One region of the Pseudoalteromonas nanhaiensis genome, then DNA from elsewhere that is predicted to be linked to it. Evidence: predicted binding sites of a transcription regulator. Region 1 holds the regulator's gene; the other holds the start of a gene.

What was found. The regulator FliA, encoded in region 1, starts transcription of late flagellar genes. The targets are predictions, from matches to a motif close to CTAAAGNTNNNNNNNNNNNNGCCGATA.
Region 2: ACSFVZ_RS15275 (VC2046/SO_2500 family protein) is a predicted target of FliA. The motif match lies at 1,745-1,771, and genes of this name have one in related genera.

The regions. Positions count from the first base shown of each region.
Region 1 is NZ_JBPNYQ010000006.1:112,148-119,787, reverse strand. Features, by position in the region: gene flhB (flagellar biosynthesis protein FlhB) at 1-954, shown strand, start outside; gene flhA (flagellar biosynthesis protein FlhA) at 1,026-3,137, shown strand; gene flhF (flagellar biosynthesis GTPase FlhF) at 3,158-4,639, shown strand; gene ACSFVZ_RS07950 (MinD/ParA family ATP-binding protein) at 4,632-5,492, shown strand; gene ACSFVZ_RS07945 (RNA polymerase sigma factor FliA) at 5,519-6,229, shown strand; gene cheY (chemotaxis response regulator CheY) at 6,270-6,653, shown strand; gene ACSFVZ_RS07935 (protein phosphatase CheZ) at 6,671-7,438, shown strand; gene ACSFVZ_RS07930 (chemotaxis protein CheA) at 7,454-7,640, shown strand, end outside.
Region 2 is NZ_JBPNYQ010000019.1:11,501-19,140, forward strand. Features, by position in the region: gene cysK (cysteine synthase A) at 1-89, shown strand, start outside; gene ACSFVZ_RS15265 (hypothetical protein) at 282-677, shown strand; gene ACSFVZ_RS15270 (DUF6172 family protein) at 738-1,037, opposite strand; gene ACSFVZ_RS15275 (VC2046/SO_2500 family protein) at 1,195-1,710, opposite strand; tRNA gene ACSFVZ_RS15280 (tRNA-Tyr) at 1,823-1,907, shown strand; tRNA gene ACSFVZ_RS15285 (tRNA-Tyr) at 1,952-2,036, shown strand; gene ACSFVZ_RS15290 (M48 family metallopeptidase) at 2,106-2,786, opposite strand; gene ACSFVZ_RS15295 (ion channel) at 2,888-3,868, shown strand; gene ACSFVZ_RS15300 (GGDEF domain-containing protein) at 3,865-4,935, opposite strand; gene ACSFVZ_RS15305 (PAS domain S-box protein) at 5,072-7,640, shown strand, end outside.

The DNA of each region.
Region 1 (7,640 bases):
ATTATGGGCCGATTATTGAGCCTGAATCGCAATGAAACCTACGACACCACTAAAATGTTCTCTGTGTGGGGAATTGTTGCTGATGCGTTGATTTTCCCTATGGCGATGTTCGTTTTTATCATTGTCATTGCTGGTTTTATAGGAAATACCTTGCTAGGCGGATTTAATTTTAGCTGGGAAGCCGCAGCACCAAAAGCGAGTAAAATGTCGCCTGCAAAAGGTATTAAACGTATGCTTGGCCCTCAAGCTGGCGTAGAGCTTGTTAAATCCATTTTGAAGTTTGCAGTGGTTGCAGGCTTTGCGGTGTTTTTAATTAATACCTTTTTTGATGAAATACTTCATTTGAGCCAAGAAAGCGCACCCAGTAATTTTATTCATGCGCTTGAGATCCTCTCTTGGATGTTTTTAGGATTGACCTGCACGTTGATAATCATCGCAGCGATTGATGCTCCATATCAAAGCCACAAGCATCATAAAGAGCTGAAGATGACCCTACAAGAAGTAAAAGACGAATACAAAAACTCAGAGGGTGACCCACAAATTAAAGCGCGTATTCGCCGTACGCAGCGTGAAATGTCGCAAAGGCGCATGATGCAAGATGTCCCCGATGCCGATGTTATTGTTACCAACCCGACCCATTACTCTGTGGCGCTAAAATATGATACAGCCAAAGCGGGTGCGCCTATTGTGCTTGCTAAAGGGGTTGATGAACTTGCTATGCAAATTCGTAAGGTTGGTAAAGGAAACGATGTGCCTATTGTTGAGTCTCCAATGCTTACTCGTGCGCTTTATCACACCACCGATGTAGGCCAGCAAATTCCGGATCAGCTGTTCACTGCAGTTGCTCAGGTTCTCGCTTATGTATTCCAGTTAAAACGCTTCCAAAAAGGGCGTGGTAAACGGCCTGTTCCACTCGACAAAAAGTTACCGATTCCAGATGGTTACAAATATTAATTCCTAGCCTTATAACTTGGAATAGTTATTGCAAATTCCGTGTAGTGTCAATTTTTTGAAATTGTTGAATTATGGAATTTAAAGCGGTATTACAACAACTTAACAGAGATAAAAAAGAATATGCTAAGGGTGTCGGTACGCCACTGCTGGTACTTGCAGCCTTGGGTATGGTTATTTTACCCCTGCCTCCATTTCTTTTAGATATTCTTTTTTCGTTTAATATCGCGTTAGCCCTAGTGGTGTTACTTGTTACTGTGTACACCATGAAACCGCTTGAGTTTGGTATGTTCCCAGCGGTACTTCTGATTGCAACCATCATGCGCTTAGCACTGAATGTAGCCAGTACCCGTGTGGTATTGCTTGAAGGTCATAATGGTGGGGACGCTGCAGGTAAAGTAATCGAGGCCTTTGGCTCGGTAGTTATCGGTGGTAACTATGCGGTTGGTTTAGTCGTCTTCCTTATTCTTATCATCATTAACTTTGTGGTTATCACTAAAGGTGCTGGCCGTATTTCTGAAGTGTCAGCTCGTTTCACCCTTGACGCAATGCCAGGTAAACAAATGGCAATTGATGCTGACTTAAACGCTGGTTTCATTAGTGCTGAACAAGCCCGTGAACGTCGTGAAGAAGTAACTCGCGAAGCCGATTTCTATGGCTCGATGGATGGTGCGAGTAAATTCGTAAAAGGTGATGCGATTGCTGGTATTGTCATCTTGGTTATTAACATTGTTGGTGGTTTATTTGTTGGTATGATCCAGCATGATCTTACTTTTGGTCGTGCAATGGAAGTTTACACTCTTCTAACCATTGGTGATGGTCTTGTTGCGCAATTACCTTCGCTATTATTATCAATCGGCACCGCGATTGTTGTAACCCGTCAAAATGAATCGCACAACATGGGCGATCAGTTTAAAACGCAATTGGGTAATGAAAAATCGTTATTCATTGCCTCTGGTATCCTAATCATTATGGGCTTAGTACCGGGCATGCCACATATTGCATTTTTAAGCTTAGGTGCATTGTTAGGTTATTTAGCGTATTACACGCAACAACAAAAACTTAAAGCTGCAGCTGAGAAAGCAGAGCAAGAAGCTAATGGCGGTGCAACGGGTACGGGTGTTGCTAACAAACAAGAACAAAAAGAACTTGGCTGGGATGATGTACAGCAAGTTGATGTGATTGGTTTAGAAGTAGGTTATCGCTTAATTCCACTTGTTGACCAATCTCAAGGTGGTGAACTGTTAAATCGTATTAAAGGTGTGCGTAAAAAGCTGTCTCAGGAACTTGGTTTCTTGGTACCTCCTGTGCACATTCGCGATAACTTAGAACTTGACCCTAACGCTTACAGAATCACGATGATGGGTGTTTCAAGCGGCGAGGGCGAGCTTAAGCATGGCGATGAGCTCGCGATCAATCCTGGTCAAGTATTTGGCCCAATCAAAGGCGTGGCTACTAAAGACCCTGCATTTGGTTTAGATGCGGTATGGATCAAACCAGATCAAAAAGATGAAGCGCAATCATTAGGCTACACCGTAGTTGACTCAGCAACTGTTGTCGCGACTCATATTAGTCAGTTACTTACTAACAGTGCAGCGTTACTACTTGGCCATGAAGAAGTGCAAAACTTATTAGATATGTTAGCGAAGAGTCATCCTCGTTTAGTTGAAGGACTGGTTCCTGACGTATTACCACTCACAACAATCGTAAAAGTGCTACAAAATTTACTAAACGAAGGGGTGGCAATTCGCGATATGCGCTCAATTGTACAGACCCTTGTTGAATATGGCCCACGTAGCCAAGACCCTGATGTACTAACGGCTGCAGTGCGAATTTCACTGCGCAGACTTATCGTTCAAGACGCCGTTGGTATGTCTTCAGAAATCCCTGTCATAACCTTGGCGCCTGAGTTGGAACAGATGTTGCATCAGTCACTTCAGAATGCAGGTGACGAAGGTGCCGGAATTGAGCCAGGTCTTGCAGAGCGACTTCAACAATCATTGAACGAAGCGCATCAAAACCAAGAAATGGCCGGTGAACCTTCGATACTGTTAACGTCAGGAATGTTACGTACTGTGTTATCTCGCTTCGTTAAGTACACCATCCCAGGTTTAAGGGTGATGTCTTACCAAGAGGTACCAGACGAAAGACAGATTAAGATTGTCAGCTCAGTAGGCCAACAATAGGATAGTAAAGGGGTTGAACCATGAAAATTAAACGTTTTTTTGCCAAAGATATGCGCACAGCACTCAAGGAAGTGAAAGACGAGTTAGGTGTTGATGCGGTAATTATGTCAAACAAAAAGCTAGCCAACGGTGTTGAAATCGTTGCAGCTGTTGATTATGACAAAGCAGCCCCGAAAGCAGAAGCAAACCCAGCTCCAGTGCAATCAGCACCTGCGCCACAGCATAACTTCGTCAAACCTGAGCCAATGCGTGCCAAGCCTGAGCCGCAAGCAAAAGTTGCCGATAGCTTACAAGCGTTACTAGAGCGTCAAGCCCCACGCCCTCGTTCGCCAGAGCTGGCGTCAATGTTCAGTCAGTCAGGTATTGATACGAGTGAACACTATCAACCTAAAGAGCAAAGTTATGACCAACCTCGTCCTGAATATGCTCCAAAACCACGCTATCAAGAGCAAGCTGCTCCACGTATGCAAACACAAGCGCACAGTTTAGGTTTTGATGATGACTTAGACTCAGGATTTGATGATCTTGATACACCTACAGAGCGCAAACAAGCAGCGCCGGCAAACCAATCTGAAATTGCGACAATGCGCGAAGAAATGAATGCCATTCGTCAATTACTTGAACATCAAGTATCAGGCTTAATGCAACAAGATATGGCGCGTCGCGATCCGACTCGTGCGTGTATGATTGACCGTTTAGCTGGTATGGGTATTGAGCGTGACGTTGCAGAGCAAATGGCCTGTTTTATTCCTGACGATGTATCACGTCAACAAGCTTGGCAAGCACTTCTGCAAATGGTTGAAAACCAAATGCATACAACGAATAACGAAATCCTGCGTCAAGGTGGTGTATTCGCTTTAGTTGGCCCTACAGGTGTTGGTAAAACAACCACTGTTGCAAAACTCGCAGCACTTGGTGCACAAAAATATGGTGCCGATAAAGTGGCGCTTATCACGACTGATACTTACCGTATTGGTGCCTACGAGCAACTTGCAACTTATGGCCGTATTATTGGTTGTGGTGTGAAGCAAGTAAAAGATGCCAATGAATTGGCTGAAGTGCTATACCATTTACGAAATAAGCGTCTAGTATTAATAGACACTGCAGGTATGAGCCAACGTGATTTACGCTTAACTGAGCAACTTAATACCTTAATGCGTAATCAGCGAGTTGATATTCGTAGTTATTTAGTGTTGAGTGCTACAGCACAAATTAATGTGCTACAAGAAACCGTAAGACACTTTAAAAAGGTTCAGCTAAGTGGCTGTATCTTCACTAAATTGGATGAATCGTTGAGTTTAGGTGAGATTATTAGCATAGCGATTCAAAATCGCCTGCCAATAGGGTATCTTACTAATGGTCAGCGTGTTCCAGAAGATATTCGCGTAGCGAATGCTGAAAAACTAGTGAAAAAAGCTGAACAATTGTATTTAAAACGAGCAAAAGCACAACATTCACGACGTCAAGCAGTAGCGTCGAACACAGTAGGGATGTATGATTAACACAGTATTAGATCAAGCAAGCGGCCTGCGCAAAATGAATCAAAATAATAATAGTGGCGTTAAAGTTATCGCTGTTACTGGCGGCAAAGGTGGTGTGGGCAAAACGAATGTATCACTCAACACTGCAATTGCATTAGGTCAGCAAGGAAACCGCGTATTAGTATTGGATGCCGATTTAGGATTGGCAAACTGCGACGTGATGCTTGGTTTACGTGTTGAACGTAATTTATCTCATGTTTTATCTGGCGAATGTGAGCTTGATGAAATTCTTGTAGAAGGCCCTGCTGGTATTAAAATTGTGCCAGCAACGTCTGGCTCGCAAAGCATGGTGGAGTTAACTCCTTCTGAGCATGCAGGCCTTATTCGCGCTTTTAGCGAATTAAACACCGAGTTTGATATTTTAATTGTCGATACCGCCGCAGGTATTTCGGACATGGTATTAAGCTTTTCACGTGCAGCACAAGATGTCGTTGTGGTTGTGTGTGATGAACCTACCTCAATTACAGATGCCTACGCGCTTATTAAAGTGTTAAGCCGAGAGCATGGTGTATATAAATTTAAAATTGTTGCCAACATGGTGCGTAGCATGCGTGAAGGGCAAGAATTATTTGCTAAACTTTCAAAAGTAACGGATCGTTTTTTAGATGTTTCTATGGAATTAGTCGCAACGATTCCCTATGACGAAAACATGCGTAAATCTACGCGACGTCAAAAGGTTATCGTTGAGTTATTTCCAAACTCACCAGCAGCGGTGGCGTTTAAAACATTAGCAACGAAAGCAGTTAAGTGGCCGATCCCTAACCAACCGTCTGGTCACTTAGAATTTTTTATTGAGAAACTAGTAAACGGCTAACTATGACAACATCGGTGAATAAAGCGATGGGATATCAATCAGCACAGAATTTAAATGCGATTGTTGAAAAGCACGCCTCTTTAGTCAAAAAAGTGGCGTGTCATTTGATTGCTCGTTTACCTGCTAGTGTTCAGCTCGATGATTTAATTCAGTCAGGTATGATCGGCCTTATTGAGGCGTCAAAAAACTTCGACGCTAGTAAAGGTGCAAGTTTTGAAACCTTTGCAGGTATCAGAATTCGCGGTGCAATGCTTGATGAAATCCGTCGAGGCGATTGGGCACCACGCTCTGTGCATCGAAATGCACGTCTAGTCGCAGAAACAATTGCTGAATTAGAAAGTACCCTAAACCGCGAGCCCAAAGACACAGAAGTTGCTGAAAAACTTGATATTACACTAGATGAGTACCATCATATTCTACATGACGTTAATTCAAGTAAAGTATTAGGTATCGAGGATTTAGGTGTTGATGAAGACGTAATAACACCAATGGGTCATGATTTAGCACTAGACAAACCGTTTAATAACGTTAAAAATGAGCGGTTTAACCAGTCTCTATTAACGGCTATCCAATCGTTACCAGAAAGAGATGCCCTTGTTTTGTCTTTGTATTACAACGATGAAATGAACTTGAAAGAAATAGGACACATACTCGATGTTAGCGAGTCGCGTGTGAGTCAAATACATGGTCAGGCGATGATTAAGCTCAAAGCAAAAATCAATGACTGGATTAATTAGTAGTAAGTAAATATAGGTTCAAACCTCACCGGAGGATGTTTTGGATAAAAACATGAAGATTCTTGTTGTTGACGATTTTTCTACAATGAGACGTATCATTAAAAATCTATTAAGGGATTTAGGTTTTACCAATGTGCAGGAAGCTGATGATGGTTCAACAGCATTACCAATGCTACAAAATCAAGAATTTGATTTTGTTGTAACAGATTGGAATATGCCTGGCATGCAAGGTATTGATTTGTTACGTGCTATACGTGCCGATGATAGCCTTAAACACATTCCTGTTTTAATGGTAACAGCTGAAGCGAAAAAAGAACAAATTGTTGCTGCTGCTCAAGCAGGTGTTAATGGCTACATTGTTAAACCATTTACTGCTGCGACACTTAAAACCAAATTGGAAAAAGTGTTTGAACGTTTAGGTTAATCTAAGGGGAGAGGCTTATGTCAGCACCTGCTGCGCCTCATATAAGTTTAGAGCAAGCTCGTCAACTTGTTGAGTATCTTGAAAAAGGTGAACAAGAGAAGGCAGATAAGCTAATTCTTGAAGCCGCATCAAAAGAACAATCAGAGTTGTTTGCCGAAGTCGGTAAATTGACGCGTCAACTGCATGAAGCGTTAAAGAACTTTGATCTTGATACTCGTCTCGCCGATTTAACTACCGATGCGATACCCGACGCTAAACAGCGATTAAACTATGTCATGGAAATGACAGAAAATGCAGCAAATAAAACCATGGATGCTGTTGAGGCAAGTTTACCTATTGCTCAACAACTTGCTGATGAAATTGCAACAATCAAGCCCACGTGGGATCGATTGATGAACCGAGAAATTGAGCTTGGTGAGTTTAAAACCTTATGCCATAGCTTAGATAAGTTCATGAACAACTCTCATGCTAAAACTGATGAATTACAAGGCTTGATGACCAATGTGCTTATGGCACAAGACTACCAAGATTTAACTGGTCAGGTAATTCGCCGTGTTATTGAACTAGTACGAGAAGTTGAAGACAGTTTAATTAATCTCTTAACTGTATTCGGCAGTCAAGAAGATGGTCAGCAAAAACAAGAAAAACAGGCCACAGAACAAGCACCTGCAACAAGCGATACGCTAGCAGGTCCTGAAGGGCCAATTATTGATGCAGAGTCACGTGATGATGTTGTCTCAGGACAAGATGAAGTTGATGACCTATTATCAAGTTTGGGCTTCTAAGAGGAGAGTAACTGCATGAGCTTTGAAGTCGATGAAGATATTTTACAGGATTTCCTTGTTGAAGCAGGGGAAATTCTAGAGCTTTTGTCAGAACAATTGGTTCAGCTTGAGAACAACCCAGAAGACAAAGACTTACTTAACGCAATTTTTAGAGGTTTCCACACTGTAAAAGGTGGGGCAGGTTTCTTGAGTATGACAGAGC
Region 2 (7,640 bases), on a different contig from region 1:
TCGTTGTTATTTTACCAAGTGCTACTGAGCGTTACTTATCTAGCCCATTATTTGCTGAAGAATTCAGTGAAAAAGAGTTAGTTCAATAACGAGTGCAGTTAATTTAAGAAAGGATGCCAAGGCATCCTTTTTTATTGCCAAGCAAAAATAAATCCCACAATTTTACTAAGTTAACTTTACATCTCAGTCATTTAGTCACACACTTAAAATTATTTAATCTAGCAAATCAAAGCATAATGAAAAACGTACTCTTAATTTTTGCTCTATTGAGTAGTTGCTTAATGTTGGGTTGTGGCTCTGAAGAGTCACCTCAGGGCGAAAAAAATACCCCAGGCAACACAGCCACGCTTTATTTTGATGCACTGTATAACCAAAACGATTTAAATCAAGCCATGGAATACGCAACTCCAAAAATGGCTCGCATTATGAAATCTTATGGCACCGCAAACCAATTCGCTCGTAACCTAATTAACATGCAATACGACGAAGTTGTAATTGAAGTTGATATGACCAATATGAGTTTACGTGAACAGTACGGTGATAAGGCTAATATTAATTTAATCTTTACGGGTTACTTCAACGGTAAAAAAGTGGATGATATGCGCAGTGTAAAAATGATCCGCAAAAAAGGTAATTGGTATATAGAAAAGATTAACGCCGATCCATTTGCTCGATAGATAGTTATCTTAAAGTAAAAATGGGCCTAAAAAGGCCCATTTTTTGATTCCGTGTATAAATTACTCTTCATCAAATTCTTGGTGTTGACGCTGTGCAGGGCGCGCTAAGATCTCAACATAAAACGATGTTAAGCCTTTGGCTTCAATATCACTAATACATTTATTAATCTCTGCTACGTGAACAACTTCGGCTTCATCCGCTGATTCACCAAACTTACAGTCAAATGCCCAATAATCAGCACCAGCTGGGAGTGTTTTATTACGCTCACGTTTCAAATATTTTTTTACTTCGTGTTTGGCTGCATCAACCATGCGAGGGTACTTAATCTTCTCGTGGTTAAGCGTGAATGTCTTCTTCATTATAGTCCTAATAGCTTGGTTCAATGACAATGGCGCTAAGCCATAGGCACACAGTATAACAAGGCCATAAAAAATTAGCTGTATTTTTTCTTATGTTGCTTGAATTTACTTATTAAAGTGTAGATTAATTTATTTATGTGACAATGTAGTTAATCAATTAGGCTGAAATTAAATGCAAAGGTTGATGAATAGCATCTTCTGTTAAACTATCGTAAAAAGCTGCAGCGTCAATTTGGGCACGCTCAGTTGGTTGATTTTTATCAAGGTAGCGTTTTCTTACTGCGGGCTCACAATTGTCTATCACTTCTAGTGGAATGTGATTTTTATCATCTCGAACATGCAATGGCTCAGGTGCTAAACAATGACGTAAGCGAATGTCTGAAAGACCACCTTGAAGTAATCGAAGAGCATTATCTTGACCAATCAACATATCAAATTGCTCTGGTGCTAATGATTGCTTAGGACCTGCCCCTAACTGGGCTCTAAGCACCTCTTCTGAAACGTGAGGATTACTTATTTCTGTTTTAGGTAGATGAAATTGACTAAAATCAAGTGCGTCATGTGAGAGCATTGCTAATAATAATGCAAACTCACCAGAGCGATGTTCATGAACACTTTTATTAAGACGATTATCGAGTTGACTCTCATTGAGCAACAAACCATCAACTTGCATAGACTTTAGCCAAATAGATTCCAGATTAATCAGTTATCGGCATTAATCCAATTTTCTTTAGTTTTTTTCTTTACTTAAATAACCAGTTTGCTATTATCAGCGCCGTTGCATTGGAGGGGTTCCCGAGCGGCCAAAGGGATCAGACTGTAAATCTGACGGCTCAGCCTTCGCTGGTTCGAATCCAGCTCCCTCCACCACTTCCTTCTGGTAGTGTGGCCAAATGCAATAGTAAAATCTGTGTGGAGGGGTTCCCGAGCGGCCAAAGGGATCAGACTGTAAATCTGACGGCTCAGCCTTCGCTGGTTCGAATCCAGCTCCCTCCACCACTCTTTACTCTTTCTAGCTTTACTCTTTCTAGCTTTACTCTTTCTAGCTTTACTCTTTCTAGCTTATCGCTACCAACTCAAACTACTGCCATTTTGTTTCAACCATTGCTCAGCGTTTTTATAGTCTGGATAAAACTGTCTAACACGTTGCCAAAACTTAGCACTGTGATTCATATGTTTAAGATGAGCAAGTTCGTGTACAACCACATAATCAATCACCCATGTCGGTGCACTCACTAAATGTAAATTAAAGGTCAGCTCTCGACGCTTATTACAACTTCCCCAACGACGTTTATAATGTTGAATTTTAAGTTTTGTGGGCAGAGCTTCAGACATCTGCAAACAATAATCATGAACACGCATTTCGATATAACTCTCTAGCTTTTCGTGTAAAAACTGCTCGAGCAGTGCTAAATAGTTTGCTTCTTGATGTTTGACCCGTGATGAAATAGATAAAATAAGCCGACACTGTGCATCTTGTTGCCAAGTGCTTTTAGTGCCTTTAGCAAATACTATCGGCACATTTTGTCCAAATAACTTAATCGCCGCGTTTACAAGAGGAAGTTGGCGGCGTTCAGCATGAATGGATTGTTTGGCAATTTGTTCATCGACCCAATCTTGCTTGGTCTTTAACCAGGCATCAATCTCAGTTTGTGGAACATAAAAAGGCGCATAAACAGTGAGTTTCTGTTCAGCAACTTTAATAGCCACTGTGGTTCTGCGTTTACTGCGCTTTAGGGTGTAGTTCAACAAATATAAGCCAATTCAATTAATAAAAAGTATGGATTCCATTTTACCCTGTAAAATAACTGCTAATCTATAAAGATGACCAACAAATAATTTTCATGTTTATGTCTGATAAACCTTGTTGTAGTTATACCTCGCCTTCAGGAAAGAAATGCTTGGAAACCGATATGGGGTCTGGATTCTGTTTTTGGCACGATAGTAAGTTTGATAAGTCAGGACTAGATCTAACCCAGAAATTAGAGCGTTATGCGAAAAAAGGTGGTTTACTGCATGGGTTACAGCTAAAGCGCGCTAACCTCAGTGGTCTTAATCTTATTAAGCAGGATGATGAGGAGGGATATGACCTATCCTACTGTAACTTTTATCGAGCAAACCTATCAGGCGCACACCTTTTTAATAACAAAATCGCTAACGCATCATTAATGAAAGCAAATCTTCACGATGCCAGCTTACATTATTGCGATTTAAAGAATACAAACTTATTAGGGGTTAAGTTTAATGATAGTCGTATTGACAATATCGATTTAGGCGACCATTTACTGCAAGAAGCACAGGCCATTAAAGCTCGCAAAAATAGACAGTATGATGAAGCTCGTGACTTATTCGAACAATCCGAAGAGATATATCGAAACTTAAGGAAGGCATCTGAAAACCAAGGACTTTTTGAACTGGCTGGCAACTTTACTTATAAAGAGCTTAGAATGCGCCATGCCCAATATCCAAAAGGATCAACAAAACAAATTACGTCGAGTTTTATTGATATGCTTTGTGGGTATGGTGAAAAGCCTGAAAACGTTATTCGCTTTAGCCTTTCGCTGATAATCTGCTGCGCAATTTGTTACTTTCTATTCGGTGTCAGCTATAGCGATACAATTTTGCAACTTAGCCTTGATAACACTTGGCAAGACAACTTATCTGCCTTATTGAATAGTTTTTACTTTAGTGTAGTAACATTCACAACGCTTGGATACGGAGATATAACTCCCATAGGTTTTTCACGATTTATTGCTGCATTAGAAGCATTTTGTGGTAGTTTTTCTCTCGCTTTGTTTGTGGTTGTATTTGTAAAACGTATGACTCGCTAAAGCATAATGTATGAACCAACGTGCTTTTTAGCTTGATACATTTTTTTATCTGCTCGGTTAATTAGTTCTTCTGCATCAACAGTGCTATCAAGTGGGGCTGCGATTATGCCAACACTTAAATGTAATTCCGGATACTGCTCCTCAAAAATACCTATTAGCTTTTCACAGATATGGGTTGCACTAGCAACTTCACAATCTGGCAAAATGATGCAAAATTCATCACCGCCGTAACGACATGGAACGTCTATTTCACGAATATTTTCCAACAAATATTGGCCTATGTACTTAAGAACTTCATCACCTTTTTGATGGCCTTGCGTATCGTTGATTGATTTAAAGTCATCTAAGTCAAAATAGACAATTGTAAGCGGTGATTTATGGCGCCGAGCTCTTGCTAAGTCACGCTGTAAAAGCTCTTGCATTACGCGTCGATTATAAAGGTTCGTAAGAGGGTCTAGTTTAGCCAGCTTTTCAAGCTCTTGAGTTCGTTGTGCGACCTTTTCTTCAAGTCCTTTTGCGTAGACTTCTGTTCGACGTTTTGCGTTCTCAATCTCTCCAACTAAGCTATCTATGTAAGTATCAAACACTAAGGTAGTATCAAAATAAATTAATCTATCAATAACCGTTAGAGTTTGTTGTAATTCAGCTTGGTCACTAATCTTATCTCTAAGCACATCAAAGATCAGTTCTTTAAGCGTACAAACTGCCGACAAATAGAGTTTAGGTTCTACCCCAATACGTTTGTGAACCATACCAATTCTTAGTCTATTGTTGACATATTCATGCTCATAGCGACCACAAAATAAATCAATAATATATTGACGCTGCGCATCTCTTAATCGGGTTAATGTATCGGCATCACCAATTAACAATGATATTTCATCGACTTCTGTTTGCTTTTTATAAAAATCACTCACCACATCTTCAATCGCTGATTCAATAATTGGTTTGTAATTAATTAGTGATGATAAACTTTTCGAAGTGAGCCCCAGTAAACTCATTCTGTGCTGAATTTCAACGTCATTAATTTTCATTTGGTCTACTAAAGTCTGTTCAGTTCTACGCATTTACCACCTCAAAATACTCCTTTTTAACTAAATATAGCCAAGGAATTAAAACCTACGAAGTTTAGTTAGAGTATTTTCTCAAAATAACTAACAATTTATATTAGACTAGTTATAAAGGCAGTGACGAATAAATATGATGATAAATACGTTTTTTATAACCGATCAAAATCCCAGCTTAATTGTTAATGGGATCTACGACCCCACATTAGTGACGCTTTCAATCGCAACAGCTATTTTTGCCGCCTATTTTTCACTTTATATTATAGATTTAGCAAACAAGACTGAGTTTATCTCGTACCAAAGGTTAGGCAGTGCAACGGGCGCATTAGTGATGTCTGGTGGGATATGGAGTATGCATTTTATCGGTATGCTCGCTTTTTCTCTGTGTACGACAGTTAATTACGACCCCACACTCACGTTTTTATCCTTCCTACCTGCATTTTTAGCTTGTTACATATGCTTTTCAATCTTCAGGCGCCATTATATGTCGGGTATCCCGCGTGCAATTAAATTAGCCTTGGGATCAGTTTTACTTGGAGCAGGTATTGGCACAATGCATTATACAGGCATGGCTGCGATGGAGATGAGCCCTCTGCTTCGCTATGACCCTAGCTGGTTTTCTGCCTCCATAATTGTTGCTGTCCTTTTATCTTTTATCGGGTTGTATTCACGTTTTCATTTGAGTGATCACTTCAAGGCACTATCAGCGCTCCAAAATCGCCTTATTTGCGCCATTATATTTGGTTTTGCAGTATCAGGAATGCATTACATGGGTATGGCTGCAACTCGGTTTGTAGCCACATCCCCTCTGCTATCTGAAAATGTCCAAACATCGCAGCTGGTTTTTATTGCAATTAGCGTCTCATTCGCCACCGTATTACTTACCACTTTAGTCGGAATATTTAACGGTATGGTGCGTTTTCGCTTGCTACTCGCTGAAAAGTCTGCAGAAGAATCTCGTCTAGAAGCCATTTTAAGCACTGCTGTTGATGGTATTGTGACTATCAACATCAAAGGAGTGATATTGAGCTTTAATAAAGCAGCAGAGAACATTTTTGGCTGGCAGCAACACGAAGTGTTAGGCAAAAATGTAAAAATACTAATGAATGATGATATTGCAGCCCAACATGATGACTACTTATCAAATAGCAGTAATCATGAAGTTAAAAAAATCATCGGGGTAAACCGAAATGTTTATGCTAAACACAAGCATGGACACTTATTTCCTATCCGGTTAGGGCTTGGCGAAGTAAAACAACCAGACAAAGAGCCACTATTTGTCGGTTTTATTACTGATCTAACAGAACAGCGTGCTTTGCAGCAAAGTCTTGAAGAAAAAGAGAAACAATACCGCACCTTGATGGATAATATGCCGGGTGCTGTATTTCGGTGCCTATTAGACGAAAACTGGAGCATGCTGTTTATTAGCCCCAGCGTTTTAGATTTAACGGGATACAGCCCTGATGAGTTTGTTTCAGGTCGAATTAATTTTGAGCAAATCATTCATGGCGATGATAAACAATCTATTAATGAAATTATCTCAAATGCTGCAGTAAACAACACTCAATACGCCGTTGAATATCGCATTCGCCATCGCAACGGTAAGATTATCTGGCTACTAGAGCAAGGATTAGTAAACGAAACTGTCGATACTGATAAAAAGTGCATTGATGGTGTATTAATCGATATCACGGCTCGTCATGAATATGAAGAATCACTAAAGCAAGCAAAACAAGAAGCTGAGGCTGCGGCTCATGCGAAGCAATCATTTATGGCAAATATGAGTCATGAAATTCGCACACCTATGAATGCTATTATTGGCTTTAGTGATATTTTAATGGATAGCCCATTAAGTAAAGAACAGCAAAAGCATATTATTACCGTTAATAAGTCAGCACGCTCATTACTGCACTTGCTTAATGAAGTATTAGATTCTGCTAAGTTAGAAAAGGGCAAACTCGACATACAACTTGAGCATTTTAATTTACAGACACTGCTCGATAACATCGTTTCTACTTTTTGGCTTGAAGCAAAGCGAAAAAATTTACTGCTTGATCTGAAGATCAACGACGATGTTGCACCTGTTTATATCGGTGATGAAATACGTATTCGCCAAGTTATGAATAACTTGCTAGGCAATGCTATCAAGTTTACAGAGCAAGGCTCTGTGACAGTCAGCGTCAGTAAAACGCAAAATAATCAACTCTTCTTTGAAATTAAAGACACAGGTATTGGTATTGCTAAACACCGTTTAAATGCTATTTTTCAACCATTTGAGCAAGCTGATGGCACAATGACTCGACGTTTTGGAGGCACAGGTCTTGGTACGACTATCAGCAAGCAATTAGTTGAATTAATGGGTGGGAGTATCAATGTAATTAGCGATGAAGGACAAGGTAGTTGTTTTTATTTCACGCTCCCCTTACAAGAGGGAGATGCAAAACAAGTTGATATTCTTAATCACAGTAAGCTCACCTTACCACCTTTACGAATTTTAGTTGTTGACGATATTGAGCAAAATATCGAGCTACTTAAAATCTTGTTATCGCAGGCAGGTCATACTATCACAACCGCAAGCAATGGTTTTGAGGCTATTGCAGCGTTCGAAAAGCAAACTTTCGATGTCATTTTAATGGATATTCATATGCCTGAGTGTGACGGTTTAACCGCGTGTAAGAAGATACGGGAATTAGAGCAAATACAAC